DNA from 2 places in the Verrucosispora sp. SN26_14.1 genome. Region 1 is predicted to be linked to the other one. Evidence: riboswitches for the same ligand, from Rfam matches in the RefSeq annotation. Region 1 holds a riboswitch; the other holds the start of a gene.
The links. A riboswitch is a leader RNA that binds a small molecule or an ion and turns the genes downstream of it on or off. The one in region 1 is predicted to bind S-adenosylmethionine.

Region 1 (16,818 bases):
CGGTGCCGGAGAGCGCCGCGTACGACGACAGCGAGGCCCTCGTCATGCCGCACAGTGTGGCGCGGGACGTGATCCGGACCGGTCGGGCGACCCACCCGCAGGTATGGCAGGTCATCGACGCGGCGTTGGCCCGACAGCCCCCCGAGGCGTACGCGGGGATGCCGGAGCCGGTGGAGATCGCCGAGGTGGTGCACCACGCGGGCGGGCTGCTGGTGTGGGCGCACCCGGGGCGCTCCCGCAGCCCGGAGCGGATGCGGGCGGTGCTACCGCTGCTCGACGCGATCGAGGTGCACACCCCCCGGCACGACGCTCGCGCCACCGCCGAGTGGGCCGCGCTCTGCGCCGAGACCGGCATCCCGGCCTGCACCGGACGGGATCACCACGGCTATCCGCGGTACCAGCCGCCGCCGGTGCCGGTGGACCCGCGCTACCTGGAGCGGCTGGCGGACCGGATCGTCCGGCCGGAGGATCCGGTCCGGTCGCCGCGCTCAGCCGCTGGTGGCAGCGGGCGAGCCGACCAGGGTGGAGCGGCGTAGCTTGCCGGTGTCGGTGTGCGGGATCGTCTCCCGGAACTCGTAGGTCAACGGCATCTTCGCGGTGGAGAGCAGGAGCTGGCAGTGCCGCCGCAGGTCCGCCTTCGCCGGTGGCGCGTCGGCGACCGCCGGGACCACCACCGCGTGGACGGCCTGCCCGAGTACGGCGTGCGGGCGGGCGGCGACGGCCACGTCCGCGACGCCGGGGTGTTGGCGCAGCACCTCCTCCACCTCGGCCGGATACACCTTCACCCCACCGACGTTGATCATCTCGGCGCGTCGGCCGACGATGTGCAGGTAGCCCTCCTCGTCGAGGAAGCCGGCGTCGCCGAGGCTCATGAAGCCGTCGCGCTCCGGCAGGGCCGGCCCGTCGCCGAGGTAGCTGGGCTGCCGGGTGAACCGGGAGCGCAGGAACACCTCCCCCACCTCGCCCGCCGCCGCGACGCCACCGTCCTCGCGGTACACCCGCACCTCGCAGTCCACCGGTCGTCCGACGCTGCCCGGGTGCCGCAACCACTCGTCGCCCCGGATCCACAACGCGCCGATGCGCTCCTGGCTGGAGTAGCCCTCGTAGAGGGTCTCCGGCGGGAACACCTCCATCCAGGCGCGCTTGAGCTCCGGCGGGGCACCCGCCGAACTCTGGTGCACGGTGGTCACCGAGGAGACGTCGACCTCGCGCAGTGCCGGCACGGCCAGCAGCCGGCGCATCAGGCTGGGCACGATGATGAAGTAGTTGACCCGGTGCCGTTCGATCAGCTCGGGGATGCGGGCCGGCACCACCTGCGGCACCAGCACCACGGTGTGGCCGAGCGCCAGGCCGTGGTAGAGCTTCGTGAACCCCGCGTGGTGCAGCGGGATCATGGCGAGCTGAATCTGCCCGACGTCCAGGCCCACCGCCCGGTCGCCGGTCGACGGGAAGTCGTCGGCCGGGTACACCCAGTCGGGGCGGCGCAGGATGATCCGGGGGCGTCCGGTGCTGCCGCCGGTGGCGTGTGCGGAGCGTGGGGTGCCGGCGGGGAACGCCGCGGGGTCGACCTGCGGTGCCGTCCACAGCTCTGCCGCCGGCACGGTGGTCACCGCGTCGTGCGGAGCGGTGGCCACCACGACGGCGGGGTGGGCCGTGTCGAGCAGGACGGCGAACTCCCGTTCGGTCGACTCGGGATCCAGGGGGAGCACGGTGGCGCTCAGCTTCCAGGCGGCCAGGGTGGCCACCACGTGGTCCAGACCCATCGGCAGGCGCACTGCGACGAGCACGCCCGGGCCCACTCCGGCGGCTGCCAGTCGACCGGCCGCCGCGTCACTGGTGCGGTCCAGTTCGCCCCAGGTCAGCGTGGGGGTCCCGACGGCGTCCGGCACGATGACCGCGGTTCGCTCGGGATGCCGGGCGGCCAACTCCCTGATCCGGTCGCCGATGCGGATCGTCGGGGCCGTCGTTGACAGCTTCTCGGAATGGATCATAAGGTCAATCATATCGAGAACTGTCTTTCGCGAAGACCTCCGAGCCCGGTCCGGGCCGAGCCGCGGTCGATCTGGGACGGCGGCCTGCGTCCACGGCCCCACGGCCGGTCCGCCTCGATGTCAGGGAGGCCTGAATGCGGGTGCAGGAAGCGATCGCGGCCTCGGTCCACCGGCTCGGCGTACGGCATGTCTTCGGTCTGATGGGCCGGGGCAACATGGGATTCCTGCTCGACATGGTGCACCGACACGGGATCGGCTACATCGGGGCGCGGCACGAGACGAACGCGGTCACCATGGCCGACGCGTACGCGCGCAGCACGGGTCGGCTCGGGGTCGCGACGGTCAGTGTCGGTCCCGCGTTCAGCAACGCGCTCACCGGCATCCTGGAGAGCGCGCGCGGCCAGACACCACTGTTGCTGTTCGCCGGGGACACCGCCACGACGCACGGCGACTACGGCCAGTTCCTGGACCAGGCGCCGCTGCTCGACGCGGTCGGGGTCGCCCACCGCCGCCTCGACGAGCCGCACCGGGTCGGCCCGGAGATCGCCGAGGCGGCCCGGCGTGCCGTGCACGATCGTCGGCCGGTGGTGTTGACGGTGCCGCTGGACGTGCAACGCAAGCCGGTCGAGGCGTTGGTCGAGCCGGTCGGGCCGCCCGAACCGGCACCGCATCCGCTTCCGGACGCCGCCGCTCTGGACGTCGCGGTGGAGGCGATCCGGCGGAGCCGTCGACCGGTGCTGGTGGCGGGTCGTGGCGCACTCGCACCCCCGGCCCGGGCGGCGCTGATCGAGCTGGCCGAGCGGGCCGGTGCGGTGCTCGGCACGACCCTGCACGCCGACGGGCTGTTCGCCGGTGAGCCGTGGAACGTGGGGCTGCTCGGCGCGCACTGCACCGCGTACGCCGCCGATCTGATGGCGACGGCGGACCTGATCCTGGCGTTCGGCACCGGCCTGGACCGGTACACCACCCGGGGCGGGCACCTCTTCCCGCAGGTGCGGGAGATCGTGCACTGCGAGCTTGATCCCCGGCGTGCCGCGTCGGCCCCGGTCACCGTCCGGTTGACCGGGGACACCACGGCCACCGCCCGGTCCCTCGCCGCCGAACTGCGGCGCGGCGGGCATCGGGCCACCGGCTTCCGGACCGGGCCGTGGGATCCGCCGCCGCCGTCCCCGGCGTCCGCGACCGGCACACCGGCACCCGGCTTCGTCGACCTCAGCGAGTTGCTGTCCACGTTGGACGCGTGGCTGCCGGCACACCGGTCGGTGGTGCAGGAGAGCAGCCACGCGGCCGGGAACGCGGTGGGTCACCTGCGGGTCGCCGCACCCCGGGCGCGGGTCAGCACGTTCGACTTCGAGTCGATCGGGTTGGGCCTGGCGACCGCCGTCGGCACCGCCGTGGGCCGCCCCGACGCCCCGACGGTCGCCGCCGTCGGTGACGGAGGCGCGCTGATGGCCCTCGGCGAGCTGGAGACGGCGGTCCGCCACCGGTTGCCGATCCTGCTGCTGGTGCTCAACGACAGCGCCTACGGCGCGGAGGCGCGGGAACTGGAGATGCGCGGCCTGCCCATCACCGACGCGTTGTTCCCGACCACCGACTTCGCCGCCGTCGGCCGGGCGCTGGGGGCGGCCGGGACGGTGGTCCGGGACGTCTCCGACCTGGTGGCGATCCGCGACTGGATCGCCCGCCCGGAGGGGCCGTACGTCCTGGACTGCCGGCTCGACCCGACCCTGGTCTCCGGTTGGTTCCAGCTCGCCATCGCCTCGCCCGAGGGCTACCTGCGCCGGCCACGGTGGCAGCCATGCTGAGACGCCGGCCGGCAGCGGTCGGGCAGGAGGGACGACACTCGTGATCGTCATCATCGGAGCCGGCCCGGCCGGTCTGTCGGCGGCCTACCATCTCGGCGACGAGGAGTACACCGTCCTGGAGTCGGAGGCGGAGCCGGGTGGCCTCTGCCGCTCCTTCGACCTGGGGGGTGCCACCTTCGACCTCGGTGGGCACGCCTTCTTCACCAAGCACGACGACGTCCGGGAGCTGGTCGAGCAGCTCTGCGAGCCGGGCGTGTACGCGCAGCCCCGCGAGGCGTGGGTGCACAGTCACGACACCTTCGTCCGGTACCCCTTCCAGAGTCATCTGCACGGTCTGCCCTCGGAGGTGGTGGAGGAGTGCCTGGTCGGCCTCTACGAGGCCGCCCGCCGGCAGCCGCTCGCCGCGCCACCGGCGAACCTGCGGGAGTGGATCGAGCTGACCTTCGGGCCCGGCATCGCGGCCCGTTTCCTGCTGCCCTACAACGAGAAGCTGTGGGCCTTCCCGCTGACCGAGATCGCGCCGGGCTGGACCAGCAACCGGGTGGTCACCCCGGACGTGGCGGCGATCGTCGGTGGGGCGTTGCGGCCCGACCGTTTCTCCGACTTCCCGAACGCCGTCGTGCGGTATCCGGCCACCGGTGGCTTCGCCAACCTCTACCAGGGCTTTCTGCGTACGGTCGGCGACCGGATCCGGCGGCACGACGTCGTGGAGGTCCGCCCCGGTGGTTCGACGGTGCGGGTCGAGGGTGGCGCCACGATCGCCTACGACCATCTCGTCTCCACCATGCCGCTGGACGAGTTGGTGCGACGTACCGACGGTCTCGACGACTGCTGCCGGGACGCCGCCGCCGAGCTGCGGCACAACAGTCTTCATCTGGTGAACCTGGTCTTCGACCGGCCGGCCATGACCGAGATGCAGCGGGTCTACTGCGCCGATCCCGACATCCCGTTCCACAAGCTGGTGCTGAACTCGAACTCCAACCCCGAGCTGCGCGCGCGCCCGTGCTTCGGCATCCAGGCCGAGGTGAGCTTCTCCGCGCACAAGCGGGTCGACCCGGAGGGCCTGCCGGATCGGGTGTTGGCGGCGCTGCGCCGCATCGGGATCGCCGGGGCCGACGACCGGGTGAGCGCCGCGAGTGTGGTCACCGTGCCTCGGGCGTACCCGGTGCAGACGCCGGGGACCGTCGAGGCGCGCGGGCATCTGCTGGAGGAGTTCCGGCGGCGGCGGATCCACTGTGCCGGCCGGTTCGGTGAGTGGCTCTATATCAACTCGGACGACGCGGTGCTGCGCGGCCGGGTCCGGGCCGAGGAGATCCTGGCGCACCGGGCCGGTGGCTCAGTCGACTGACTCCGCCGGGGGCAGCCCCAGCACGGTGGTCATCCACGGCAGCGCGACCTGGAGTTGACGGAGCTGGAACTCGCGGACCAGCGGCAGCTTCGGCAGGAACGGCAGACCGGCCCGGCTGGCGAAGAAGCCGGTGACCAGGGTGACCACCCTCGGGTCGGGATCGGTGAGCAGATCGGCCGGCTGCGGTCCGCCTTCCAGGGTGAGGCTGGGCAGCCAGAACGCGAGGTCGAACTGCGGATTGCCGAGGGCGGCGTGATTCCAGTCGAACAGCACCGGCTGGGTGCCACGGAAGCAGAGGTTGTCACTGCGGACGTCGAGGTGGGTGACCGAGTCGCCGTCCATGCCGGCGAAGTCCGCGGCGTCGAGAATGGTGGGCAGGCACTTGTCCAGCCACTGCGGGGAACAGACCCGCAACGCCAGGAACTGTGCCGGGTCGCGGGCGATCTCGGGCCAGCCGCCCTGGCCGTACTGCGTCTGTGAGGCGGGGATCAGGCCGTCGATGGCGGGGCGCGCCGCCAGGTCGCGCAGCGTGTCCTGGACCGCCCGGAGTTGGTCGGGTGACCAGGGCGGCGGCCAGGTCGAGGCGGAGAGATCCTCCAGCACGAGCACGGGCAGCTCACCGTCGTCGTGCCAGCCGAGCAGCTCCGGCATGAACGGCGCGTGCAACTGCTGGTAGACGGCGTGCTCGCGGCGCAACCAGATCGCTCCGGGCTCGTCGTCGGCGTGTTTGACGAAGACGGTGCGGCCGTCGTCTAGCCGGGCGAGCCACCGCCGGTTGTTCGAATATCCACGCCGGACGCGGACCGCGTCCACCACCCGCTGCCCGGTCGCGTGGGCGATCCGTTCCGCCTCGTCGATCGCGATCACCGCGTCCGCCTGCATCGAGTCACGATATCAGAGGGCGTGATCAACCAATTCACGCCGGTCACCCATGACCGGGAACGACGATCAATGGGTATTGCCCGCTCGACGGCCACCCCATATCGTCTGGCAATGCTGACTCGACCGGGCCGATCCGCTGTCACGACGGATGTTCACGGCCGGGTCGACGCGCGGTGATCAGGGCGGAGGGGCTCTCCAAGACGTTCCGGCGGTACGAACGTGAGCCGGGCGTGCTGGGTAGCCTCCGGACCCTGTTCAGCCGGCGTCACACCACGGTGACCGCGGTGGACGAGGTCTCCTTCGAGGTGGCGGCCGGCTCCCGGGTGGCGTACCTCGGGGCGAACGGTGCCGGCAAGTCCACCACGGTCAAGCTGCTGACCGGCGTGACGACCCCGACCAGCGGGCGGTGCACGGTCGACGGGATCGAGCCGTACCGCGAGCGGGTCCGCAACAGCGGAAACATCGGTGTCGTGTTCGGTCATCGCAGCCAACTGTGGTGGGACCTGTCGGTGCCGGACTCGTTCCGGATCCTCAAACACATCTACGACATCGACGAGGCCGTCTACCGGCGCAACCTGTCGCTGTTCCGGGACGTGCTCGACATCGACGCGCTGGGCACCACCCCGATCCGGGAACTCAGCCTCGGGCAGCGGATGCGCGCGGAGATCGCGGCCAGTCTGCTGCACACCCCCGCCGTGGTCTTCTGGGACGAACCCACTATCGGTTTGGACCTGGTGCTCAAGGAGGCCGTCCGGGACCTGGCCAACCAGATCAACCGGGACCACGGCACGACGATCTTCCTCACCAGCCACGACATCAGTGACATCTCCGCCATCTGCGACCAGGTACTGGTGGTCGACCAGGGCCGGATCGTGCACCAGGGCACGCTCGCGGCGCTGCTGCGGACGGCCCGCCATCGGGCGGTGCACTTCGACCACCGGGGAGACGAGTCGCCGGGACAGGTGGCGGCCCGGATCGAGGAGGCGCTGACCGGCACCAGCGTCTCCGTCGACGACCAGCGGCGGGTGACGATCAGCTTTCCCGTCGACCGGCTCACCGCCCGGGAGGTACTCACCTGGGTGTTGCACCGCTTCGACGTGACCGACTGTTTCGCGCCGGAGCCGGACCTGCAGACGGTGCTGCGGGAGATCTACGGTGGTCGCCAGCCGGCGCGGAGCACGGCTGAATGACGGTCGGCGTCCCCTCCCTGCGTCTGCGCCGCTACCTGCCGTTCGCGGTGAGCGGCCTGCAGGCGACCCTGCAGTACCGTGCGAGCTTCTTCGTCAGCCTCGCCACCACGGCGACCAGCACCGCCGTGGTGGTCTTCCTGTGGCGTGCGGTCTACGCGGCCAGCCCCGACACGGGCCCCGGCGGCTTCGGGATCGAGGGCATCACCACCTATCTGATCGCCGCCCAGGTGCTCGGTGTGCTGCACGCCAACCAGGTCGACAGCGAGATCGGGCAGGACATCCTGCGCGGGGACATCGCTGTCGCGCTGATCCGTCCGGTCAGCTACCCGGTGATGCGGATCTTCACCGCCCTGCCGGTGCTGATCACGAATCTGCTGATGGTGGGCCTGCCCACGTTGTTGATCTTTGCGGTGCTCTTCCCCCTACAGTCCCCGGCCCCGGTGGACCTGCTGCTGTTCCTGGCCGCGGTGCCGTCCTCGGTGGTCATCGCGTTCAGCCTCAACATGCTGGTCGGGCTCTGCGGCATCGTCACCACCAACATCTGGGGCATCCGCATCGTCAAGGAGAGCGTCGTGGTGTTCTTCGCCGGTCAGCTCGTACCACTCGACCTGATGCCGGCACCGCTGGCCGCCGCCGCCTCGGTCCTGCCCTTCCAGTCCATGGTGTACGCGCCGGTCCGTCTGCTGACCGGTCGGTACGACGGCGCGTCCGACGCGACGGTCGTCCTGGCCGGGCAGGTGGGTTGGGCGGTGCTGCTCGCCGGCGCGTGCGCGGTGCTGTGGCGGGTGTTCGTCCGACGCGTACAGGTGCTCGGCGGATGACCCGCCCCGGTCGTACGCCGCTGCGCTACGCGCGGCTGACCTGGTTCCTCGGCGGGGTCAGCCTCCGGCGACTCGTGGCGTACCGCACCGACTTCCTGCTCGGTGGCGTCGGTTTCCTGCTCCGGGTCGGCGTCCAGGTCCTGCTGATCGGCAGCATCTTCCAGTTGGTGCCCACGGTCGGCGGCTGGTCCCTGGACAAGGTGTTGTTCCTGCTCGGCTTCGCGCTGCTGCCCCGCGGGCTGGACCGGCTCTTCACCGACTACCTGTGGGTGGTCGCCTGGCAGTTGATCCGCAGCGGCGACTTCTACCGGCACCTGATCCGTCCGGTGAACCCGCTGTTCAGCGTCCTGTCGGAGCGGTTCTTCTGGCCCGACGCGCTCGGCGAGCTGCTGGTCGGGTTCGCGCTGCTCGGGTACGCGGGCCGGCGACTGGGGCTGGACGTGGACGCCGAGATGGTCCTGGTCGGTGCCGGTCTGGTGGTCTGCGGCACGCTGATCTACACCGGGATCAAGCTCATCTTCGCCTCGATCGCCTTCTGGACGATCACCAGCCAACCCGCGATGCACGCCGCCAACCAGCTCTCCGAGTTCGCGGCGTTCCCGCTGGAGATCTATCCGGGCGTGCTGCGGTCCGTGCTGACGTGGGTGCTGCCGTTCGCGTTCACCGCGTACATCCCGGTGGAGTTCCTGCTCGGCGGCGACGGCCGGTTGGTCTGGCTCACCCCGCTGGTGGCGGCGGGCGCGCTGTGCGTCGGCTACGGCATCTGGAGCATGGGCATCCGCCGGTACGAGATGACCGGTAGCTGAGAGGAGAGGCATCGGTATGCGAAGACAGCTGCCGCTCGGTGAGCCGCTGGCGCGGGGCTACCAGTTCTATGCGTTCCCGTTGGCGATCCTGGCCACCGAGGCACGGGCCCGGGACTGGATCCTGAGCAACTACATCCACGTCGCCTTCGACCCGAAGGCACCGGACTCGCCGGTGCCGTTCGGCTTCTATCTCTACGACCACGCGATCAGTCCGTGGCTGGAGGTGGTCCGGACCAGCCGTGAGTGGGTCGCGTGCGTCGGCGCGGACATCGTCGCGCTCTGCCGCGACTCCATCGGCGCCGGCTACTACCCCTATCTCAACCTGGACGAGCACCACCTGCCGGGCCGGGCGCCCTACCAGCAGTGGCACCAGACCCACGACGTGCTGCTCAGCGGCGTCGACGACGACGAGGGCACCTTCACCGTCTACGGCTACACGGCGAACGGGTCGCTGCGGACCACCACCGTCGGGCAGGACGACGTCGCCCGCGCGTACGCGAGCCTGGACGAGGTGGAGAACGACTGCTTCCAGGTCTACTTCTACCGGTTGCGACCGGATGCCAGCTACCGGATGCGGTTGCACGTGGTGGGCGGCGCGTTCGAGGAGTACCTGTCCGGTGCCAATCCGAGCCGTCGGGTCGACATGCTCCAGGAGGAGTGGGAGCGGGCCTACGGCGTCGACTCCTACGTGCCGCTGCGCGGTTACCTGCGCGACTACCTCAACGGCGATGCCGCGTACGACATCCGGTACCTGCACGTGCTCTGGGAGCACAAGCGGCTGATGACGGAGCGGTTCCTCCGCCTGGCCGAACTCGCCCCGGCACTGGCACCGCTGGTGGACGACTGCCGTGCGATGCAGACCGACGCGGTGGCGTTGCGCAACGGGATGCTGTGGCACGAGCAGAAGGGGCGGTCCTCCCGGTTCGGCGAGGAGGCCATGCCGCGCCTGGAGCGCGTCTTCGACACCGAGGTGCGGGTGCTGCGGCAGGCCGTGGAGGAGATCCGGCGTCATCCGACGCAGGAGCCGGCCACGGATCACCGGCCTGTCCATCAGGGCACGCCGACGGACGCGGGACGGGGTGGCGGGACGTGAGTGTGGACGCGGAGTGCGCGGTGCTCCTGCGGATGCCGGCCCTGCGCCCGGACGACCACCTCCAGTTACGGATCGTCGGCGCCGGCACGCAGGACTTCCGGTACGACCAGCGCACCGGCGAGTGGACCGCCACGCTCGATCCGGCGGCACATCCCGACGGTGTCGAGGTCGTCGTGGTCCTCGACAGCGACCCCCAGCTCGACGGGCCGCTGCACCTGAGCACCGCCGAACTGGCCGCCCCGACCTGCCGCATCGACGGGCGGGTCCACTTCGCGCGGCACCAGGACGTCCTCGTCGGCGAGTCGCACGTCGCCCGGCACTTCTTCCCCGGCGATCCGGAGTCCACGCAGCGCTACGACGTCATCGTCGTCGGCTCCGGTGCCGGTGGCGGCACCCTGGCGTACCAGCTCGCCGAGACGCCGTGGCGGGGCGGTCGGCCACCGCGCGTCCTGCTGCTGGAGGCCGGTAGCTACCTGTTCGGGACGCACACCGGCAACCTGGCCCGCTACCAACCGGTCGGTCCCGATGTGTACCCCAACATCTTTCACCACTGGGGTGCGTTCGGGCGTCGGCGCTGGCGGGCCGCCGACGCCGAGAGCGCCAAGGCACGCATCGCGCAGGGCCTCAACCTCGGCGGCCGGACCCTGTTCTGGGGGGCCTCGGCACCCCGGATGCACCGGTGGGAGTTCCGCGACTGGCCGGAGACGGTCCGCGACGAGTTGTACGACGTCTGGTACGACCGCGCGGAGCAGCTGACCCGTGTCACTCCCCTGGTCCCGTCGTCGTACCAGACGATGGTCAAGGCGAAACTGCGGGAGTTGCCCGCGTTGGCCGAGTTCCGGCACTTCGATCCCCCGATGGCGATCGAGTACTGCGGTCCGGTCCCCGGGGCGGTGCCGGCGGGTATCTGGTCGGCTGCCGAACTGCTGCTCAGCCGCGCCATGCAGGACGGCCGCTTCGGCAACCTGCGGGTCCACCTGAACCACGAGGTGGTCGGTGTCGAGCGGGCGGCGGGCGAGGTCACCGGTGTGGTGACGTACGACCACCTGGCCGGCCGGGACCGCACCTACCGACTGGCCGACGACGGCGTGGTGGTGCTGGCCGCCGGCACCGTCGGCACTGCCGCCGTCGCGCAGTCGTCCGGCCTCGCCGAGGACATCCCGCTGGTCGGACGCGGCATCACCGACCATCCCATCCACGTGGTGAAGTTCTGGATGCGGCAGGGCGGGGACTGGTACAGCCGGTTCGACTCCAGCAAGACCGTCTCCCGGCACCTCACCGACGCCGCCGACACCGACCCCGTCCACCCGTACAGCGTCACGCTGGACCTCGGCGCGAACCTGAACCAGTTCCGCTTCGTCAACGCGTTGGAGTTCACCGGCGCGAACCTGGCCACCGTCGACGGGAAGATGCCGGGCGAACTCGTGTTCATGGTCGAGGCGCCGCTGATCGAGCAGAACGCCGTCACCCTGACCGAGACCCGGCCGGTGGGCGGGAAGCCCGCCGCGCTGCCCACCATCCGCATCCATCCCAGCCCGCGCGCCCACCAGGTCCAGGACGCCCTCGACACGATCACCGCCGATGTGGTGTCCGCCTTCGGAGGCGAGGTGTACGAGCAGCTCTGGGCTCCGCTCGGCGGGGTGTCGCACGAGGTCGGCACCATGCGGATGGGTCGCGACACGCCGGGCCGGGAGCGGCCGGGGGTGGTCGACGAGGACCTGCGCGTCGCCGGCCACCGCAACCTCTATGTCTGCGACCTGTCCGTCTTCCCGAACTCACCGGCGGCCAACCCGACGCTGACGTTGGCGGCGCTGGCCATGCGCCTCGCCGCCCACCTCAGCACCGGACGACTCACCGCCCCCGGGGCGTGTTGATCACCTGGCGTAGTCCGTGCAGGAGTCGGTCGACGTGCTCGGCGGTCGTGCCGATGCCGATGCTGGCCCGGATCGCGTACCCGTCGGTGGGGCGGCCGAGCCGCACGGCCGCGTCGGCCAACAGCTTCCGGCTGAGCGGGTGGGCGCAGAACAAGCCGTCTCGTACGCCGATGCCGTGCTCGGCGGAGAGCCGGTGGGTGATGTCGGCTGCCCGCCGGTCGGCGACGGTGAAGCTGACGATGCCGACCCGGTCGTGATCGGCGTCGAACGTGCGCAGTTCCGCCACCTGCGGCAGGGCGCCGAGGCCGTCGCGCAGTCGGGCCAGCAGCTCCTGCTCGTGGTGAGCGAGTACGTCCGGTGCGGCGGCGGAGATGGTGGCACAGGCGGCGGCGAGTGCCACCGCTCCCAGCAAATTCGGCGTGCCGGCCTCGTGTCGGGCCGGGCCGGTCTGCCACTGCACCTCGGCGGGTTCGTCACCGACGTGCCTGGTGGCTCCACCGCCGGACAGGTACGGGTCGGCGGCGTCGAGCCAGTCGGCGCGGCCGGCCAGGACGCCCGCACCGAAGGGCGCGTACAGCTTGTGCCCGGAGAGCGCCAGGTAGTCGATACCGGCGGAGGCCATGGAGACCGGGCGGTGCGGGGCCAGTTGGGCGGCGTCGACGGCGATCCGCGCGCCGTGCCGATGGGCGATCTCCGCGATCTCGGCCGTCGGCCAGACCTCGCCGGTGACGTTGGAGGCGCCGGTCACCGCCACCAGCACCGGCCCCGCGTCGCCCAGGTCGGCCAGCGCCCGGGTCAGCCCGGAGGTCACCTCGGGCAGGTCGGCGGGCACCGGCAGGCGGTGCACGTTCGGCCAGGCGAGGAGGTTCGCGTGGTGTTCGCCGGCCCAGGTCACCACGGTGGTGTGCGGGGGCAGGGCCCGGGCGAGCAGGTTCATCGCGTCGGTGGTGTTCCGGGTGAAGATCACGTGGTCGTCCGGCCGGACGTCGAGGAAGTCCGCGACGGTCTGACGGGACTGCTCGTAGGCCAGCGTGCACCGGCGCGACGCGAGGCCGGCGCCCCGGTGCACGCTGGCGTACCAGGGCAGCAGTTCGGTGACCGCGTCGGCGACCGGGACGAGGCAGGGTGCGGTGGCGGCGTAGTCGAGGTTGGCGTACGCGACGGTGGTGCCGTCGGAGAGGCGGACCGGAAGGTCGTCGCCGAGCACGGCAGGAGCGATCGTGGGCACACTCGTCCTCAGGTGACAGTGGACCCGTGCGGGTCCGCGCTTGCCTCCGGCGATCGCCGACGGCCTGGTCTCACCCGGAGGCACCCCACCGCGGATATACGAGGGTTGCCGGTCAGCAGGCCGGGGCCTTGACGCTGACACTCTTGACCGCTGCCGATGCTGCCACACGGGCGAGCCCGCCCGCCAGTGCCCGTCGGGCACCCGGCATGTCCCTGTTCGTACGACACGAGACAGCCCCTTGATTCGTCCCGCCTGACCGGTCGGCTCGCCGTCGCGCCGGTCCGGGTGGCGGCTCGGGAGCAGACGTGAATCCGACGCCCCGGGTGCGCGATTGCGCGGGCGCGCTTCACCACGCACAGTGACCACAGTCACCTGCCGCCGATCGGCTCGGCGCCCCTTCGCCGCTGTTCTGTCGGCCATGGGAGCGCGGGTCGGCGCGGCATGTCGGTGATTCGACGGATCACTGTCCGGAAAGCGTCTCCACCACGCGGGATAGCACACTCCATGATGGACGGACCAGCGGTTCGACTGTCAGCTTTGCGAAACACTTTCGCGCTCTGATCTGCCCTACGGTGAACCGGCGTTACCGCAGCGACCACGCCGCAACCATTGGGGAACGCATCACCATGCGCATACTCGCCGTGCCCGTCAGGGTGGACGCCCTGTGGCTCGCCACCGACCGGACCGTGACCGGACCGACCGCCGACTTCACCCGCCTGCCGTACGTCGACGCCAGCACCGGCCGGGACGCCGACTTCGGTGAGCGCAACCTCAGCGACGCGATCCTGCCCGGGTCGTTCCAGCAGGACCTGCTGTTGCCGGCCGGCATCCACCTGCACTGGTCTCTGCCGGACGCACTGACCCGGTTGACGCACGGCGCCGCGACCGGCGGTGGTGCGCCCGCCGTCGACCTGCCCCGGGTGCCGAACCGGTGGCTGGTCACCCGGACCGCGCCGGGTGGCGCCCAGGACCGCTGGATGGTGGAGAGCGACGCGCTGGGCGACGTCGACCGGGGCGGGGTGACCTATCCGCTGCGGGCGGCCGATCCACGCGGCACCACCGGACGCCCGTGGCGGTATCTCGGCCGGAAGCTGCCGCTGTCGGCGTGGCCCGGTGCGCCGACCGACCGGGTGGCCGCGCTCACCGCGCTCGGCTACGGCGAGCCGACCTTCGCCGCGTTCTATCCGAACTCGTCGAGCGTGTTCGGGTTGCACGACGACGGCTACGGGGCGGTGCCGCCGCCGAACGGCCTGCGCTACGACGTGGTCGGCTGGTATGCCGAGACGGCCGACGACGAACTGCTGGCGGTGGTGGCGACGGCGGCCGGGCGGAGCTGGCCGCAGACCATCGCCGACGAACTGGACTGGTCGGTGCCGGCCGACACCGGCGGCGACGCTCCGGCGCGGATGCTCTGCTTCGGTCGGCTGACCTTCGCCGCGACGGCGAAGCGGGCGCCGGTGCCCGGCCCGACGACCGACTCCGAGAGCGGGGTCTGGGTGGCGAACACCGCCACCGAGGCACTCGCCGCGCACCTCGGCGCGGTGTTGCCCGGGGTGACCGAGACGCAGACCGAGGAGCTGCTGGAGGCGCTGACCGTCGCCGACGAGTTGGAGAGCGGCGTGTTGGACCTGCCGGCCCGGCTGGCTCAGGCCCGGCATGCCGCGTCGTTCGGCACGGTCGCCTCCGGGGTGGCCTGGACGGTCCGTCGGCAGGACGACCCGCTGGACGGCGGGGACGAGGGTTCGCCGGTCACGGTGCCGCAGCGCCAGGCCCGGGAACGGTTGGCGCTGCCGGGGAGCTTCGGCGACCTGCTGGTCGCGCTGAACGAGGCGCAGTCGGCGTACGACGCGGCGGCGGCCGAGGTCACCGGGGCACGTCGGCGGATCTTCGCGGACTGGACCCGGTACCTGGTCTGTGCGTACCCACCACCGGGTGCCCGGGACGACTATCCGGACCCGGATCTCGTCGGCTGGTACCTGCGGCGGGAGGTGTCGGCGTTGTCCGCCCGGTTGGCAAGGCTGGGAAGTTGGCCGCCGGTGGACACCGGCACGAGTCTGGCGCACCGGTTGCAGGCCGCCCGGCAGGCCGCGCAGTCGGCGCTGGACACGGTCAACGCCACGGCGGCGGCCGCCGCGCGGAGCCGGTTCGAGTTGCAACAGGTCCCGGGTACGCCGTACCAGGTGCCGAACGAACCGGTGGTGCTGCTCACCGGTGCGGCGGCCACCCCGTCGGACCGGTACGGCCGCGACGGCGCGGACCAGCCGGACGGACTGCTGCCGTGCGTGGCGGTGGAACTGGCCGTCTCCGAGGCCGACCTGCGGGCCGCGACCGGGGTGACCCGCCTCGGTGACCTGCTCGCGGCGCTGGCCACCAAGCTCGCCACCGGGCAACCGGAGCATCCCGCGCTGCGGTCGTGGACGGGTCAGCCGTGGCATCCGGTGCTGCTGCACTGGGAGGTGGAGTTCTTCCCGGCGCGGGCGGGCAACAACCTGGACCCGTCCGGGCGGGACTTCGACCCGGCGTTCGTCACGACGAACTACGAGCTGCCCGACGGGGACCGGGAACTGCGCCCCCGGGCGGAGAAGGACGTGCTGGACACGGCGGCGAACGTCTACACCGGCAGCACGGTGTTGTCGGCGTCGGCGCGGCCGGTGCTCTCCACCCGGATCATGCGATACCTGCGCGGGACACCGCTGGCCCGCGCGAACGACGAGCGGACGGCGGCGGGACTCGACCCGTGGACCGCCGACCAACTGGACGACGACCCGGGACCGCTGCTGGACTGGTGCGCGGCGCAGCAGGACGATGCGCGGCTGGGCACACTCGCGACGGCGTACCGACATCTCGCCGCGCACGAGGGAAGCAACCTGGCGCAGAGCCTGGGTGGTTTCAACGACGCCCTGGTGATGCTGCAGATGGTGCGTCAGTTGCCGATCACCGACCCGTTGGGTTTTCCAGCCGGGCGGTCGCTGGCGGCGCTCGTGCAGCAGGCGGTGGCGGGTGAGGGGCGGCACGCGCCGGTGCCGCTGAGCGACTTCAACCCGGTCCGGGCGGGGGCGCTGCGGGTGCGGCGCTTGCGGATCGTGGACAGCTTCGGCATCGGGTACGACGTCGACACCGACAAGCCCCGGACCACCACCTGGTTGAGCATGCCGAACCGGCCGACCTGGGTGGCGATGCCGCCCCGGCTGGCAGTGCCGGCGCGGGTACGGCTGGACCTGCTCGACGCCGAGGCCGCCGGGCGAGCGCTGAGCGGGTTGCCGCAGTCGTCCCCGGTCTGCGGGTGGCTGCTGCCCGATCCGCTCGACGACGGGCTGCGGGTGTACGCGGCGGACGGGGACTGGCTCGGCACGCTCTACCTGACCGCCGACCCGGCCGCCCCACGGCAGGCGTGGTGGCAGTCCTCCCCGCAGGGGCCGGTCACCGAGGTCGGGTCGATCGGCAACGTGCGGCTGCGCGCGGTGGTGCAGCGGCTGCGTGGGCTGGGCGCCGACGGGCTGGCCGAGTTCGTGTCCCGGCTCGACGAGTCGCTGGACGCGGTCGAGCCCGAGGACCCGGGGCAGCATCGGGCGCGGGCGGTGCTGGTCGGTCGGCCGGTGGCGGTGGTCCGGCTGGCGCTCGATCTGGAGGCGCCGGGGCTGCCCGTGATCCACCAGGACTGGAACGTCTTCCGGCAGGATCTGCGCCGCGTCGGTCGGGAGAGTAACGCGTACCCGTCCGTCCGGTTCCCGGTGCGGCTGGGCGAGCACGGGCGGCTGGGCGACGGCACGCTCGGCTTCT
Region 2 (14,618 bases), on a different contig from region 1:
GGTCGACGCGTACGCCGCCGTCGAGGCCGCCCGGGACTGACGCCGGACCACGGACTGACACCGGACTCGATGTGATCTAGGGTCGGCTGCCATGGACGCGACCACCATCGCCGAGTTGACCGTCGAGCGGGCCGCCGAGGTGGTCGAGCTCTGTCGCCGGGCGCTCGACCTGCCGGAGGACGCGGCCGAGGCGGAACCGCTCGTGGCGACGCTCTGGCACCGGGCCGCCGCCGACCGGCCGGTGCGGGTGTTCGGCGCGTACCGGGGTGACGACCTGGTCGGGGTCCTGATCGGATCGCACTCCGGCGAGGCGGGGCACGTCGACCTGCTGGCCGTGCACCCGCGGGTACGCCGTCAGGGCGTGGCCCGGGCCCTGCTCGGGCACGCCGAACGGGCGCTGGCCGAGTCGGGCGCGGTCGAGATGGTGCTCGCCGGCAACCCGCCGTACTACGGCTGGCCCGGCATCGACGTCCGCTACACCCCGGCGATCTGTCTCGCGCTCGCCCTCGGCTACCGCCAGGACCGCACCGCGTGGAACATGACCGCCGACCTGTCGTCCGACTCGTCACCGGCGCTGCGCGCCACCGAGGCGGCCGAGGCCCGGCTGGCCGGGCAGGGCGTGACGGTACGCCGGGCCGAGCCGAGCGACCTGCCGGCGCTCACCACCTTCGCCCGTACCACCTTCGGCGGGGCGTGGGACGGCGAGCTGGCCGGTTCGGTGGGTCGCCCCGACGCCGGCTGCCATCTGGCCGAGCGCGACGGCGAGCTGCTCGGCTTCGCCGCGTACGGATCGTCCCGGCCGAGCTGGTTCGGGCCGATGGGCACCGTCCCCGCTGCCGAGGGGTCCGGCATCGGCGGCGTCCTGCTGCGGCGCTGCCTGCGGGACCAGCGGACGGCCGGCATCGAGTTCGCGCAGATCGGCTGGGTCGGTCCGGTGCCCTTCTACTCGCGCAGCGCGGGTGCCCGGATCGAGCGGGTCTTCTTCCTGTACCGCAGGGCGCTCGGCAGCCCGAACGAGTCAACCGGCGCATAGGCGCCGATACCACCGTTCACCCTCCCCGGTCATCGACGCCCCCTACGGTTTTGCGTAGAGGAGGCAGCCATGACCACGGATGACGAGCAGACCCGGGACACCCTGGCGGTGCCCTTGGTCGCGGTTCCCGAACTCCCGGCCCAACTGCCGATCGACCGGCTGGACTACGGCGACGCCGAGCAGTTGGCGGAGATGACCGGGGCAGCCGAACCACCCGAGGAGCCGCTCATCCTGGTCGACGAACCGGCACCGCACCGCCCACCGTACGACCGGGCGCAGCAGCGGCGCGACGAGCGGCCGCTACCGACATAGGAAAAGGGCGGACCGCTGACGCGGCCCGCCCTTTCCGGCGTGTGGAGCTGGACTCAGAAGTCCATGTCCCCGCCACCCGGACCAGCCGGGGCAGCCGGGGTCTTCTCCGGCTTGTCCGCCACGACGGCCTCGGTGGTGAGGAACAGCGCGGCGATCGACGCGGCGTTCTGCAGCGCCGAGCGGGTCACCTTGGCCGGGTCGATGATGCCCGCGGCCAGCAGGTCCACGTACTCACCCGACGCGGCGTTCAGGCCGTGACCGGCGTCGAGGTTGCGGACGCGCTCGACGACGACGCCACCCTCCAGGCCGGCGTTGACGGCGATCTGCCGCAGCGGGGCGTCCAGCGCGATCTTGACGATCTGCGCGCCGGTCGCCTCGTCGCCGGCCAGGTCCAGCTTGTCGAAGGCGGTCTTGCCGGCCTGCACCAGCGCGACACCACCACCCGGGACGATGCCCTCCTCGACGGCGGCCTTGGCGTTGCGGACGGCGTCCTCGATGCGGTGCTTGCGCTCCTTGAGCTCGACCTCGGTGGCCGCGCCGACCTTGATCACCGCAACACCGCCGGCCAGCTTGGCCAGGCGCTCCTGCAGCTTCTCCCGGTCGTAGTCGGAGTCGCTCTTGTCGATCTCGGCCCGGATCTGGTTCACCCGGCCCTGGATCTGCTCGGCGTCACCGGCACCGTCGACGATGGTGGTCTCGTCCTTGGTCACCACGACCTTGCGGGCGCGGCCCAGCATGTCGAGACCGGCGGCGTCCAGCTTGAGGCCGACCTCCTCGCTGATGACCTGACCACCGGTGAGGATGGCGATGTCGGTCAGCATGGCCTTGCGGCGGTCACCGAAGCCCGGCGCCTTGACGGCGACCGACTTGAAGGTGCCCCGGACCTTGTTGACCACCAGGGTGGCCAGGGCCTCGCCCTCCAGGTCCTCGGCGATGATCAGCAGCGGCTTGCCGCCCTGCATGACCTTCTCCAGGATCGGGAGCAGGTCCTTGACCGACGAGATCTTGCTGTTGGCGATCAGGATGTACGGGTCGTCGAAGACGGCCTCCATACGCTCCGGGTCGGTCATGAAGTAGGCCGAGATGTAGCCCTTGTCGAAGCGCATACCCTCGGTGAGCTCCAGCTCCAGCCCGAAGGTGTTGCTCTCCTCGACGGTGATGACGCCTTCCTTGCCCACCTTGTCCATCGCCTCGGCGATGATCTCACCGACGGTGTTGTCACCGGCGGAGATGGAGGCGGTGGAGGCGATCTGCTCCTTGGTCTCGACGTCCTTGGCGAGCTTCAGCAGCTCCTCCGAGACGCTGGCCACGGCGGACTCGATGCCACGCTTCAGGGCCATCGGGTTGGCGCCGGCAGCCACGTTGCGCAGACCCTCGCGAACGAGAGCCTGGGCCAGGACGGTCGCCGTCGTCGTGCCGTCACCGGCGACGTCGTCGGTCTTCTTGGCGACCTCCTTGACCAGCTCGGCGCCGATCTTCTCGTACGGGTCCTCGAGCTCGATCTCCTTGGCGATGCTCACACCATCGTTGGTGATGGTGGGGGCACCCCACTTCTTCTCGAGCACGACGTTGCGGCCCTTGGGGCCGAGGGTCACCTTCACGGCGTCGGCGAGCTGGTTCATGCCCCGCTCGAGGCCGCGGCGAGCCTCTTCGTCGAACGCGATCATCTTGGCCATACGGCGTTGTCCTCCTGGACACTCACGGACCAGCCGGGGTGTGCCCCGGACGGGCCGTCTGGTGTACGCACCTTGGGACGTCGCCACCTGGCGACGGCGACGTCTCCTCGGCCGGGCCGGATAGCCCGCGACGACCGGCCACTGCCCCGCCCGAGGTGATCCCCCGGGTGCGACGGTGGCCCCACCGTCCCGACCAACTGGCACTCACGCCATGCGAGTGCCAATGACTTGTTTAGCACTCTGCCCTGCCGAGTGCAAGCACGACCGCCGTGATCAGCCGAGTTCATGGGCCAGTTGGGCGTCGTTCACCGGCCCCTCGTGTCCCCGCTGCTCGGCGTACGTGACGACCAGCCCGACCAACTGGGCAAGCTGGCCCGGCAGGGTGAGCAGCGCCGCCAGCACCGTCACCACGACCGTGCCCGCCGTCACAGTCCGGGTCTCCATCGGGCCGGTGCCGATCAGCAGCAGGCCCACCTGCTCGATCGCAGCCGCGACCAACGACACGGCGATCACCGCGCCGATCACCAGCGCCAACCGGCCGAGCAGCAGGCCCAGGCGCTGCCGCAGCATCTGGTGCGAGCGGCCGATCGGGTTGTCCCGCTCGAACAGGTAGACCGGGCCGACCATGGCCAGCGCGAACACCGCGTAGATGCCGGGCAGGAAGCAGAGGCAGAGGCCGAACAGCACGATCATGCCGAACAGCAGGGTCCACCCCCAGAGCCCGAGCGCCCGCCGGACCCCGTAGCGCATGGCCGCGCCCAGGTCGACCGGCGCACCGGCCGCCTGCCGGGCGATCACCCAGGTCCCGGCCGCCCAGCCCACACACTGCACCAGGCTCGCGATCAGACCCGCCCCGAAGAGGCTGCCCACCCACACGAGGCTGTCGGCCCAGAATCCGGAGGGCAACGCGCTGCTGTCGTCGGCGAGCTGCTCCTCCCAGCGCGCGGTGGGGTCGATCACCAGCGCGAGCACCGCCAGCACCACCGCCGGCAGCACCTGGGTCAGCAGGACGATCGGCAGCAGGAGCGACCAGCCCCGGCGGAGCGCGCCGACACAGCGCGCGTACCAACCACCTACACCGGCACCGGGCGGATTCACCAACGGGCTGGCCGGGTCGAGGCCGTACCCCGGTTGCGGGTACCCACCGTAGGGCGACGTCGGATATGGCTGGCCCGGGTAGGGCTGGCTTGGATAGGGCTGGCTTGGATAGGGGGCGGTCGGGTCGACCGGTGGCCGCCCGTCACCCCGATCGGGCTCGTTCGCCGGCGGGGTCGGCTCGTTCGCCGGCGAAGGCCGGGCCGGCTCGTCGGGGGACGAGGACGGACCCGCCGGGGGCGGCTGGTCGGACATGGACGCTCCTCAGCGATGGCTGGATCGGCCCATGATCTTCCCTGGTCGGCCCCGGCGCCGCTGCCCTGCACCGGCCACGATCCCATAACCCCACCCGAGGATCAGCCGGCGAGGTGGACGCGGCGGGTGACTCAGATGGCGCGTACCCGCTCGGCCTGCGGGCCCTTCTGGCCCTGGCCGATCTCGAACTCCACCCGCTGGCCGTCGTCCAGCGCCTTGTAGCCGTCCATCTCGATCGCGGAGAAGTGAACGAAGACGTCCTGCCCGCCGTCGACGGCGATGAAGCCGTAACCCTTCTCGGCGTTGAACCACTTCACGGTGCCCTGTGCCACGGTGTTGTCCTCACTCTGCGCGGCGTACCACAACTCCGGGCACCGGCACGCCGAACACCCGGAGACCACCGGTTTCAGCGATCCGCGACGACCCCGAAAAACGGTGACCGAAATCGCACGGTACACGAGGCGTGACGACCGCGCACGACCACAAATCGGGCATATTCCGACTGACGGCATCGCCGTACGTCATTGTGGTAAGCATGCCGACATGACCAGCGCCATCGACGAGACCAGCACCCTGCGGGCGGACGTCCGTCGGGTCGAGCCGGCGGACGCCGCCCGGATGCGGGCCCTCCGTCTGGAGATGCTCGCCGACGCCCCGCTGGCCTTCCTGGAGACGATCGCGGAGGCCGCCGCCCGCCCGCACGCCGAGTACGCTGCCCGCGTCGCCCAGGTCTCGGCCGGCACCCACACCGCCCAGTTCGTGGCGGACCCCGGTGGCCGACTGGTCGGGCACGCAGGTGGCGTCGCCCATCCCACGGAACTCGCGGTCACCGTGGTCTACGCGGTCTACGTCACCCCGACGTGGCGCGGCACGGGCCTGCTCGCATCCCTGATCGACGCGGTCGGCGCCTGGTCACGGGAGTGCGGGCGGCAGGAGCTGATGCTCGAAGTCGTGGTGGGCAACGACCGTGCCTACCGCGCCTACCAGCGGATCGGCTTCGCCGACACCGGCGTACGGGTGCCGCACCCGACCGTCCCCGCCCTCCGCGAACTCCAGATGCGCCGCCGGGCGTAGTGGGGGCGGGGTGGGGATTTCCGGGCAGCCCACCCTGCTCCGGGCGGTCAGGCTTGATCCCGCCGCAGGGTGGGCTGCCCGGAAACCCGACGTGGTCCGGCTGATCGGGTGGGCCTGCCCTCGGATCGGACCGACCCACTCCCCTCGCCCTGCTCGGTAGCGACGGTCGCGGGCTGGCCAGGGTGTCCGGCGGATGCGGCGGGTGCCAGGTCTCCCGCGCCGCCTTTGCTCTGCTTCAACCCACGCAACGAACAGGGCGATTCGTTCCTCCTGGCAAATGCCGCACTGGCAAAGCTATGACAATTGACCAGAACCGGTGCGTTCTCCCGAAAGTATTGCGTGGAGTGAAGCAGAGCAAAGGCGGCAAGGCGCAGTACCGCCGCCCACCGTCCGCCTCCGCACCGCACCGCACCGCACCGCCCAAGCTCAACTCAGCTCATGCTCCAACGGTGACCCAGCAGGGTTCCGGGGCAGCCTGACCCGCGCAGGGATCAAGCCTGACCGCCCGGAGCGGGTCAGGCTGCCCCGGAACCCCCACCGTGAGAAGACCCGCCCCCCCCACCGTGAGCAGCAGACCTAGGCGTGCCGCCGACTCTGCACGATGCGGAAACGGTTGGCGACGTACGCCCCGTCGGTGAGGGCCGAGTTGGCCGCCGCGTTCGCCCCGCTGCCGTGGAAGTCGGAGAACGCCGCCGACTGGTTCACGAAGACGCCTCCGGTGAGGTTGCCGGACAGGTGCACTCCGACCTCGATCGCGGCGTTCTCGGCGGCGTCCAGCACCGCCTCGTCGGTGGAGTAGACGGCTGCCGTGAGCGCGCCCTTCTCCCCCACGGTCGCCCGGAGGATGTCCAGGCTGTGCGTGGTGGAGTCGGTGGCGATGGCGAAGGAGATGGGTCCGAACCACTCCCGCGAGTAGGTCGCGGTGTCGCCGGCGTCCAGCTTGACGACGGTGGGCGTACGGACCACCGCGTCCGGGAACGACGGGTGCGTGACGGTACGCGACTCCAGCACCGGCGTACCGACCTTGGTGACCTCGTCGAGGCGGTCCAGGACGCCGTCGTTGACGATGGCGCCGGTCAGCTCGACCCCACGCGCCGGGTCGGCGGTGAGCTTGCCGACGGCGGCGGCGATCCCGGCGGCCACCTCGTCGAAGCTCTTGTGTCCCTGGTCGGTGTCGATGCCGTCGCGGGGAATGAGGATGTTCTGCGAGGTGGTGCACATCTGGCCGCTGTAGAGCGTCAGGGTGAACCCGAGGTTGCGGCACATGCCGGCGAAGTCGTCGGTGGAGTCGACCACCACCGTGTTGAGTCCGGCCTTCTCGGTGTAGACCGCCGCCTGGCGGGCGTTGGCCTCCAGCCAGTCGCCGTACTCGGTGGAACCGGTGAAGTCCACGATCTTGACGGCCGGGTGCAGGGCCAGGGTCGAGGCCAGCTTCTCGCCGGGCGCCTCCGGGGCGAGCAGGACCAGGTTCGGGTCGAAACCGGCCTCGGCGAGCACCTGCCGGGCGTAGCGCACCGTCACGGCCAGCGGGAGCACGGCGCGCGGGTGCGGCTTGACGACCACCGGGTTGCCGGTGACCAGCGACGCGAACAAGCCCGGGTAGGAGTTCCAGGTCGGGAACGTGTTGCAGCCGATGACCAGGGCGACTCCTCGCGGCACCACATGGAACGTCTTGGTCATCCGCAGCGGGTCGCCCTTACCGGCGGCCTTCTCCCAGGCGGCGGTCCCCGGATGCCGGGTCATCTCCGCGTACGCGTAGGCGACGGCCTCCAGCGCCCGGTCGAGCGCGTGCGCGCCGCCGGCCTGGAAGGCCATCACGAATGCCTGTCCGCTGGTGAACTGCACCGCGTTGGCCAGTTCGAAGACGTTCTTGTGCAGCCGGTCGAGGATCTCCAGGCAGACCCCGACCCGCGCCTGCGGCCCGGCGTCCCGCCACGCGGGCAGCGCCGTGGACGCGGCGGCGACGAGCTGTTCGGCGGTGGCGTGCGGGTAGCGGACGTCCAGCGGGACGCCGAAGGGGCTGGTCTCGGTGGCGACCTGGTCGCCGTCGCCCGACTGGTCGAGCGGGAAGTCTCCACCCAGGTACGCCTCGAATGCGGCCTTGCCGTCGGCGGCTGCGGTCTCGCCGTACACCCGGGGGCTGGGTGATTCCGGGTAGGCGGACCAGTACCCGCGCTCCGTGATCGCGGTCAGCGCGCGGTCGAGGGTCTCGGCGTGCCTGTCGTACAGGGGGTGCGGGGTCTCCGTCATGCCCGCCATCATGCAACAGGAAGCCCCGCGATCAGTAGGGGCGTGTCACAGCTCAGACGTCGAGTTGCCAGTTGCTCCAGCGATCCATCACCCGGAAACCGAGCTGCTCGTTGATCGTGATCATGTGATCGTTGCTGTCCGCGTTGAAGGTGTCGATCACCTGGATCGCGGGTTCGTGGGCGAGCAGGTGACGAAGGTTCTCGATCTTCGTGAGCAGGCCGAGGCGGCGGCCCCGGTGCTCCGGGTCGACGATGGTGATCTGTTGGAAGGCGTGCCAGTCGGCGGTCGGTGACATGTCGAGCAGGGTCCAGGCGACCAGCCGACCGGACTCCTGATGCCGTACGCCCGCGTGGTAGCGCCGCTTGCCGCGCGCTTCGAGCGCCCGCTCGGTGCCGCGTACCCGCTCCGCGTCGACCTGCTCGGGCTCCCATGCCAGGTCACCCATGGGCGCGTCGGCCAGCAGCCGCCCGTCCAGGTACGCGACGTCGGCGATCAGATCGTCCGGCGTACCCCCGCGCCAGAACAGCACCTCGTAGCCGGTTGCCCGGGATCGTGCGTCGGCCAGCAGCGCGTCCAGGGCGGCCTGGTCCAGTTCGGCGACGTGCAGTCGCCGTCGTACGTCGGCCAGGGCGTCGACCGCGCCGACGGTGGCGGCGAACCGGGCGGCCGGGGCGGGGTGGTCGGGATCGTCGCGCAGGTGCGCCCGGCTCAACGCACTGACCCGTTTCCGCCCGCGCTCGCGCAGTACGCGCAGGCCGCGCTCGAACAGCGCCCGACCGACCCCCCGGCTGCGATGGTCCGGGTGCACGACCAACTCGCCGGAGGCGTTCTCGGTGTTGTCGAGTTGCGGCAGGTCGAGCAGCAGGTAGCCGGCCGGGGTGCCGTCGGCGTGGGCCAGCAGGGCGAGGGTCTCGGTGCCCGGCATCGGCTGGTGGAACAGCGAGGTGAACCGCTGCCGGCTGAACGGGGGGTAGTCCGGCAGGTCGGTCGCGGTGTAGTCGGCACCGATCCGGTACGCCTGTTCGATGGCCGACTCGTCGTCGGGACCGAAGGAGGTGATGGTGATGGCCATCTCCGCAGCCTGCGGGACGACCGACGAAGGGGCCAGCGATTATTCGCCGGCCCCTTCGGAAAGCTTGGTCGGGAGGGACGATCGCACAACGCCTCCGGCGCTGGGTCGTAAAGACTGAAAGTCTACGGCGAAACGCCCTCCCGCACGAAGCATCTTGCGCCGCCCGGTTCCTGCCGTCAAGTACTCGACGGCGTGTTTTCCGCACTCACCGCTAAAAGCCCGTTACCCGGCGGATCGGTCGGCGTGCACCATGCCACTCGGGCGACGGGCTCGCGGTGTGTCTCAGCCGAGCAGGCCGGCGTCGCGGGCGGCCCGCAGCGACGGCTTGATCCGGTGGGTCGGCCCGACCTCGCCCGCGACCGCGTCGAGCGTCTTGAGCCCCTCACCGGTGTTGTAGACCACCGTCTCCGCGGTCGGGTCCAGCTTTCCGGACTCGACCAGCTTGCGCAGCACCGCGACGGTCACCCCGCCCGCCGTCTCGGCGAAGACCCCGGTGGTACGCGCCAGCAGCCGCACGGCGGCACGGATCTCGTCGTCGTCGGCGTAGTCCATCCAGCCGCCGGTCCGGCGTACCGCCTCCAGGGCGTACAGGCCGGCCGCCGGGTCGCCGATGTTGAGCGACTTGGCGATCCCGGTCGGCTTGACCGGGGTGATGGTGTCACCGCCGCCGTGCAGGGCGGTGGCGATCGGGTTGCATCCGGCCGACTGGGCGCCGAAGACCTTCCACCCGCCGGCCGGCGCCTCGACCAGGCCGATCTCGACCAGTTCGCTGAACGCCTTGTCGACCTTGGTGAGCAGCTCACCGGAGGCCATCGGGATGACCACCTGGGCCGGGATCCGCCAGCCGAGCTGCTCGGCGACCTCGTAGCCGAGCGTCTTGGAGCCCTCCGCGTAGTACGGCCGGACGTTGACGTTGACGAAGGCGGTGTCCTCGAACTCGTCGGTCTCCACCAGCTCGCCGCAGAGCCGGTTCACGTCGTCGTACGAACCGTCGATGGCGACCAGCTCGCCGCCGTAGACGGCGGTGGTCACGACCTTGCCCTGCTCCAGGTCGCTGGGGATGAACACCACCGACGGGGTGCCGGCGCGGGCCGCGTGGGCGGCGACGGAGTTGGCCAGGTTGCCGGTGGAGGCGCAGGCGAACCGGGCGAAGCCGAGCGCCCGGGCGGCGGTCAGCGCGACCGAGACGACCCGGTCCTTGAACGAGTGGGTGGGGTTGGCGCTGTCGTCCTTGATCCAGAGCGGGCCGGTGATGCCCAGCTCGGCGGCGAGCTGGTCGGCGGCGACCAGCGGCGTGAAACCGGGGTCCAGGGTGACCCGGGTGGCCGGGTCCTGGCCGGCGGGGAGCAGCGCCGCGTAGCGCCAGATGTTCTGCGGGCCCGCCTCGATCTGCTCACGGGTCACGGTGGCGAGGGCCGCCGGGTCGTAGTCGACCTCCAGCGGGCCGAAACACTCGTAACAGGCGTGCTGCGCGGCCAACGGGTAGCGGGCGGAACAGGCGCGGCAGACCAGGGCGCGGGCGGGGCTGGCGGTGGTGTCGATCCCGGTAGGGGCGAGCGTCGACGTCATGTCCGAGTCCTCTCATCTTCCCCCACATCGCACCCTGCGGCGGGGACGGAATTGGCACCTGCCCCACGGGACGCTCAGCGATGAGCGCGCGGGGTGGTTGCCGGGGCGTCTTCGGGCCGTATCCCTCAGCCCCTCTGGATGAGGTATTCAGTTGTGCCGCCGAGTCTAGGCAATCCCGCCGCGCTCGTCAGCGTTCGATCTCAGCCTGTGAGCGATTCCTCACCGCCGCCACCACCCGCGCAAGCGCGTCGACCCTGGATCGGGCAGCCCCGGCAGCGCCGGGTTGACCTGGTCCAGGGTCGCGCACGAGCGTCGGTCGGTCACCGCACCGGCCGGGTCAGGCCGGTACGGACCTGCGTTCGGCCGCCTTCAGGTCCAGTGCGGCACCGTTGCGCTGGCGCAGCAGGTTGTCCAGCGCCCAGCTACCCGGGCCGAGCACCGCGATCAGCAGGAACGACCAGCAGAACAGCACCGACAGCTCGCCGTGGTTGCGTAGCGGCAGCAGCGCCTCGGGCTGGTGGACGACGAAGTAGGCGTAGGCCATCGAGCCCGACGCCACCAGTGCCGCCGGTCGGGTGAAGAGACCGAGGAGCACGAGGGCACCGCAGACGGCCTGGATCAGCGCGGCCCACCAGCCCGGCCAGGTGCCGAGCGGGACGGGTTCACCGCTCCCCCGGGCACCGCCGAAGACGCCGAACAGAGACGACAACCCGTGGCAGAGAAACAGCAGGCCGATGACCATGCGGAACAGGGACAGGGCCGGCCCGCCGAACCGGTCAGTACGCATTCCGGAACCTCCATTGTGGATGGACGAGGGCAACCAGAATGCGGGACTGATAAATATTTGTCGATGCAATCTCTTCCTTTGGGAACGCTCCCACATCGATGGTAGCGACTGGAACTCCCGAGGGAACCCCCTTCGGCGAAGATCATTTCGATCACCCTCCGTAACGACTCCCTGTACACCCTGGACATCTGACGGCAACAAGTCGCGGTCATCCGATCCGGGGCCGCGCGCCCACCCGGGTCCGGAAGCGGCCACCGTCGTCCCACCAGCCGGTACGCGGGGCGGTCCCCGACCGACCGGAAAGCCGTCCCGAAGCGCCCACCTCGCCACCCCGACTGCCCGCCGAACGATCGAGGACCGTGATGCGACGATGGGCCGATGCGAGAAATCCACGGGGGATCGATGCCGGATACGACCACGAGACGCGGCGACGGAGGCCGGGCCTACCGGCGTCCTCGGCTCGTCGCGCTGCTGACCGCCGTCGCGCTGCTCGCCGGCTGCGCACCGACCGACGCGTCCGGCAACGTCCCGGGTGACGGACCGACGGAGCAGGCCGACCCGGCCACGAGCCCGACCACGGCCGGCCCGGACGCGCCGGAGGTCTGCCCCGAATCGGGGGTACGGATCCGCTACCTCGGCGTCAGCGCGGCCATGGGGCTCCGGGCGATGGGCGTGGAGCTGGTCAACTGCGGCGACCGCCCGTACAAGCTGCGCGGCTATCCGGCGCTGCGTCTGTTCGACGGCGAGGGGGCACCGATCACCGTCCGGGTGGTCGAGGGGGCGGCCGGGATCGCCTCGGGCTTCGACGACCCACCCCGGCCGCTGGTGCTGGCACCGGGCGCCACGGCCGGAGCGGCCGTGATCTGGCGCAACCTGGTCGACGATCCGACCGTGGTCGCCACCGACGCCGCGCGGGTGGAGATCGCGGCGGCCAAGGGGCAGCCGGGGCAGGAACTCGACATGGAGGGGCCGATTGACCTCGGCAACACCGACCGGATCGGAGTCAGCGCCTGGAAGAAGCGGACGGGCCCGACGCCGACGCCCACCGAGTCGGCGGACGACGGCGTCGACGCCGCACTCAGCTGGTGATGTCCTTGCGGGTGAAGCGCCAGAAGGCGAGCCCCCAGAAGAGGGTGGCGTAGCAGATCGCCGAGACGGCGCCCCGGACGATGTCGTCGGTCTGCACCGGCGTGGAGAGCAACCCCAGCCAGGCGGTGCTGTAGTGGGTCGGCAGGAACGACCGGATCGCGCCGAGCGCGGTGATCTGGTCCAGGATGCTGGAGAGGATCCACAGCAGCACCGCACCACCCACCGCGCCCAGCGCGGCATCGGTGACCACCGAGAGCAGGAACGCCAGACCGGCGACGACCAGCAGGACGACCGCCAGGTAGCCGAGCACCGCGAGCAGGCGGAGCAAACCCTCGCCGGGTTCGAGCTGTGCGGCGACCGTGCTGCGCAGCGGCGACCAGCCGTACCGCAGGGTGCCGATCAGCAGGGCCGTACCGGCGAGCAGCACCAGCGCGAACGCCGAGTAGGCGAGCGCCACCAGCAGCTTCACCGTCAACAGCCGGGCCCGGGGCACCGGCACCGCCAACAGGTAACGCAGGCTGCCCCAGCTCGCCTCGCTGGCCACCGTGTCGCCGCAGAACAGCGCCACCACCACGACCAGCAGGAACGAGGCGGAGACGAAGATGGTGAACAGGGTGAAGTTCAGTCCGCCGGAGGTGGCGAACGAGACGAGGCTGCCGAACTCGCCCCGGCCGCTGTCGTCGTCACCCGAGTCGAACTGGAAGGCGATCAGGATGATCAACGGCAGCAGCACCATGAAGCCGAGCGCCAACTGGGTACGCCGCCGCGCCGCCTGACGGCGGAACTCGGCGCCGAACGGCAACGTCCTCGACGGCCGGTAGCCGGCGGCGGCACCCGACGGAGCCACCCCGGACTCCTCCCGCGTCGGCTGCACGGTCGATCCCGCCATCACCGGTCCCCGCTTCCCCGAGAGTTCTCGCCCACCAGGGCGAGGAACGCGTCCTCCAGGCGGCGCCGGGGCACCACCCGGTCCACTCCGATACCGGCCCGTACCAACTCGGCGACCACCTCGCTGCGCGCGGTGCCGTTGGTGTCCACCACCAGGTGCCCGTCGGCGTCGTCCAGCACCCGTACGCCACCGAGGTCGTTGAGCACGTCCCGGGCCGCGGTCGGGTCGCTCACCTCGAACAGCACGCTGGGCGAGTCACCGACGATGTCCTCCACCGGCCCGGAGGCCACGATCCGGCCCTTGTTGACCACCACGGCGTGGGTGCAGGTCTGCTCCACCTCGGCGAGCAGGTGACTGGAGACCAGCACCGCGCGCCCGTCGGTGGCGTACCGCTGAAGCACCCGGCGCATCTCGGCGATCTGTGGCGGGTCCAGCCCGTCGGTCGGCTCGTCGAGCACCAGCAGCTCGGGCAGGCCGAGCATGGCCTGGGCGATGGCCAACCGTTGCCGCATCCCGTGGCTGTACTTGCGGACCCGCCGGTGCACCGACGAGCCCAGACCGGCGATCTCCAGCGCCTGCTCGAAGTGTGCGTCGGCCTCCGGCCGTCCGGTCGCCCGCCAGTACGCCCTGAGGTTCTCCAGGCCGGAGAGGTGCGGCAGGAATCCGGGCCCCTCGACGAGAGCGCCGATCCGGGAGAGCACCGGCGAGCCCGGCACCAGCCGGTGCCCGAAGACGTAGATCTCCCCGGCGGTCGGCTGGGTCAGCCCCATCAGCACCCGCAGGGTGGTGGTCTTGCCGGCGCCGTTGGGCCCGAGCAGGCCGACCACCTGACCGGGGTGCACCTCGAAGTCCACCTCGGAGACTGCCACGAAGCCGTCGGCGTACTCCTTGCGCAAGTGGCGCACGGCCAACGGGGTGTCCGCGTACTCGGGATGGATCGAGGTGTCCTGGCGGCGGTGCCGCAGGCGCAGCACGGCCACGAGCACGACGAGCCCGATCACGATCGCGGCGATCAGCCCGACCAGCACCCAGCGCCAGAGCGCCGCCTCGGTGGGGATCGGGTCGCTGTCGACCGTCGGCAGGCTGACCGGTGTGTCACCGACCGCGACCGTGTACACGGCCGGCTCGATCGGGGTCGTGTAGGCCTGGTCCGAGGTGGCCACCACCAGCCGGAGCCGGTGCCCGGCCTCCACCCGGTGCACGATCGCCGGCAGGGTCACGGTGACCGGCGCGGCGGCGTCGACGGTGGCCGGCAGACCGCTGAGCCGGATCGGCGCGATGAGTCCGCTGGGCAGGGTGGCCGCCCCCTCCGGGTCGACCACGTAGAGCTTGGCGAAGAGGACCGCCTCGCCGCTGCTCGACGCGGCGCGCACCGACACGGTGGGCGCGCCGACGATGTCGACCGCCTCGGTCAACGGCTCGGACTCGAACCGGGCGTGCTGCCCGGGTATGTCACCGGCCACCCCGCTGAGCAGTGAGCTCAACGAGCCGGCGAACGGCACCGAGGAGATCGCGGC

Region 2: it holds a riboswitch for S-adenosylmethionine, as region 1 does, so the genes downstream of both, thrC (threonine synthase) here and EYA84_RS00240 (aminotransferase class V-fold PLP-dependent enzyme) in region 1, are expected to answer to the same signal.

Annotation. Positions count from the first base shown of each region.
Region 1 is NZ_SISL01000001.1:43,510-60,327, forward strand. It holds gene EYA84_RS00190 (PHP domain-containing protein) at 1-536, shown strand, start outside; gene EYA84_RS00195 (class I adenylate-forming enzyme family protein) at 489-1,991, opposite strand; gene EYA84_RS00200 (thiamine pyrophosphate-binding protein) at 2,126-3,796, shown strand; gene EYA84_RS00205 (NAD(P)/FAD-dependent oxidoreductase) at 3,837-5,144, shown strand; gene EYA84_RS00210 (aminoglycoside phosphotransferase family protein) at 5,133-6,026, opposite strand; gene EYA84_RS00215 (ATP-binding cassette domain-containing protein) at 6,200-7,216, shown strand; gene EYA84_RS00220 (ABC-2 family transporter protein) at 7,213-8,037, shown strand; gene EYA84_RS00225 (ABC transporter permease) at 8,034-8,843, shown strand; gene EYA84_RS00230 (hypothetical protein) at 8,860-9,936, shown strand; gene EYA84_RS00235 (GMC oxidoreductase) at 9,933-11,810, shown strand; gene EYA84_RS00240 (aminotransferase class V-fold PLP-dependent enzyme) at 11,788-13,017, opposite strand; SAM riboswitch class IV at 13,070-13,187, opposite strand; gene EYA84_RS00245 (hypothetical protein) at 13,680-16,818, shown strand, end outside.
Region 2 is NZ_SISL01000093.1:1,764-16,381, forward strand. It holds partial or broken gene EYA84_RS11595 (S8 family serine peptidase) at 1-40, shown strand, start outside; gene EYA84_RS11600 (GNAT family N-acetyltransferase) at 92-1,033, shown strand; gene EYA84_RS11605 (hypothetical protein) at 1,103-1,345, shown strand; gene groL (chaperonin GroEL) at 1,399-3,021, opposite strand; gene EYA84_RS11615 (hypothetical protein) at 3,295-4,371, opposite strand; gene EYA84_RS11620 (cold-shock protein) at 4,503-4,703, opposite strand; gene EYA84_RS11625 (GNAT family N-acetyltransferase) at 4,915-5,445, shown strand; gene paaN (phenylacetic acid degradation protein PaaN) at 6,022-7,695, opposite strand; gene EYA84_RS11635 (GNAT family N-acetyltransferase) at 7,748-8,767, opposite strand; gene thrC (threonine synthase) at 9,050-10,336, opposite strand; SAM riboswitch class I at 10,346-10,481, opposite strand; gene EYA84_RS11645 (DoxX family protein) at 10,674-11,123, opposite strand; gene EYA84_RS11650 (DUF4232 domain-containing protein) at 11,526-12,212, shown strand; gene EYA84_RS11655 (ABC transporter permease) at 12,202-13,101, opposite strand; partial or broken gene EYA84_RS11660 (ATP-binding cassette domain-containing protein) at 13,101-14,618, opposite strand, start outside.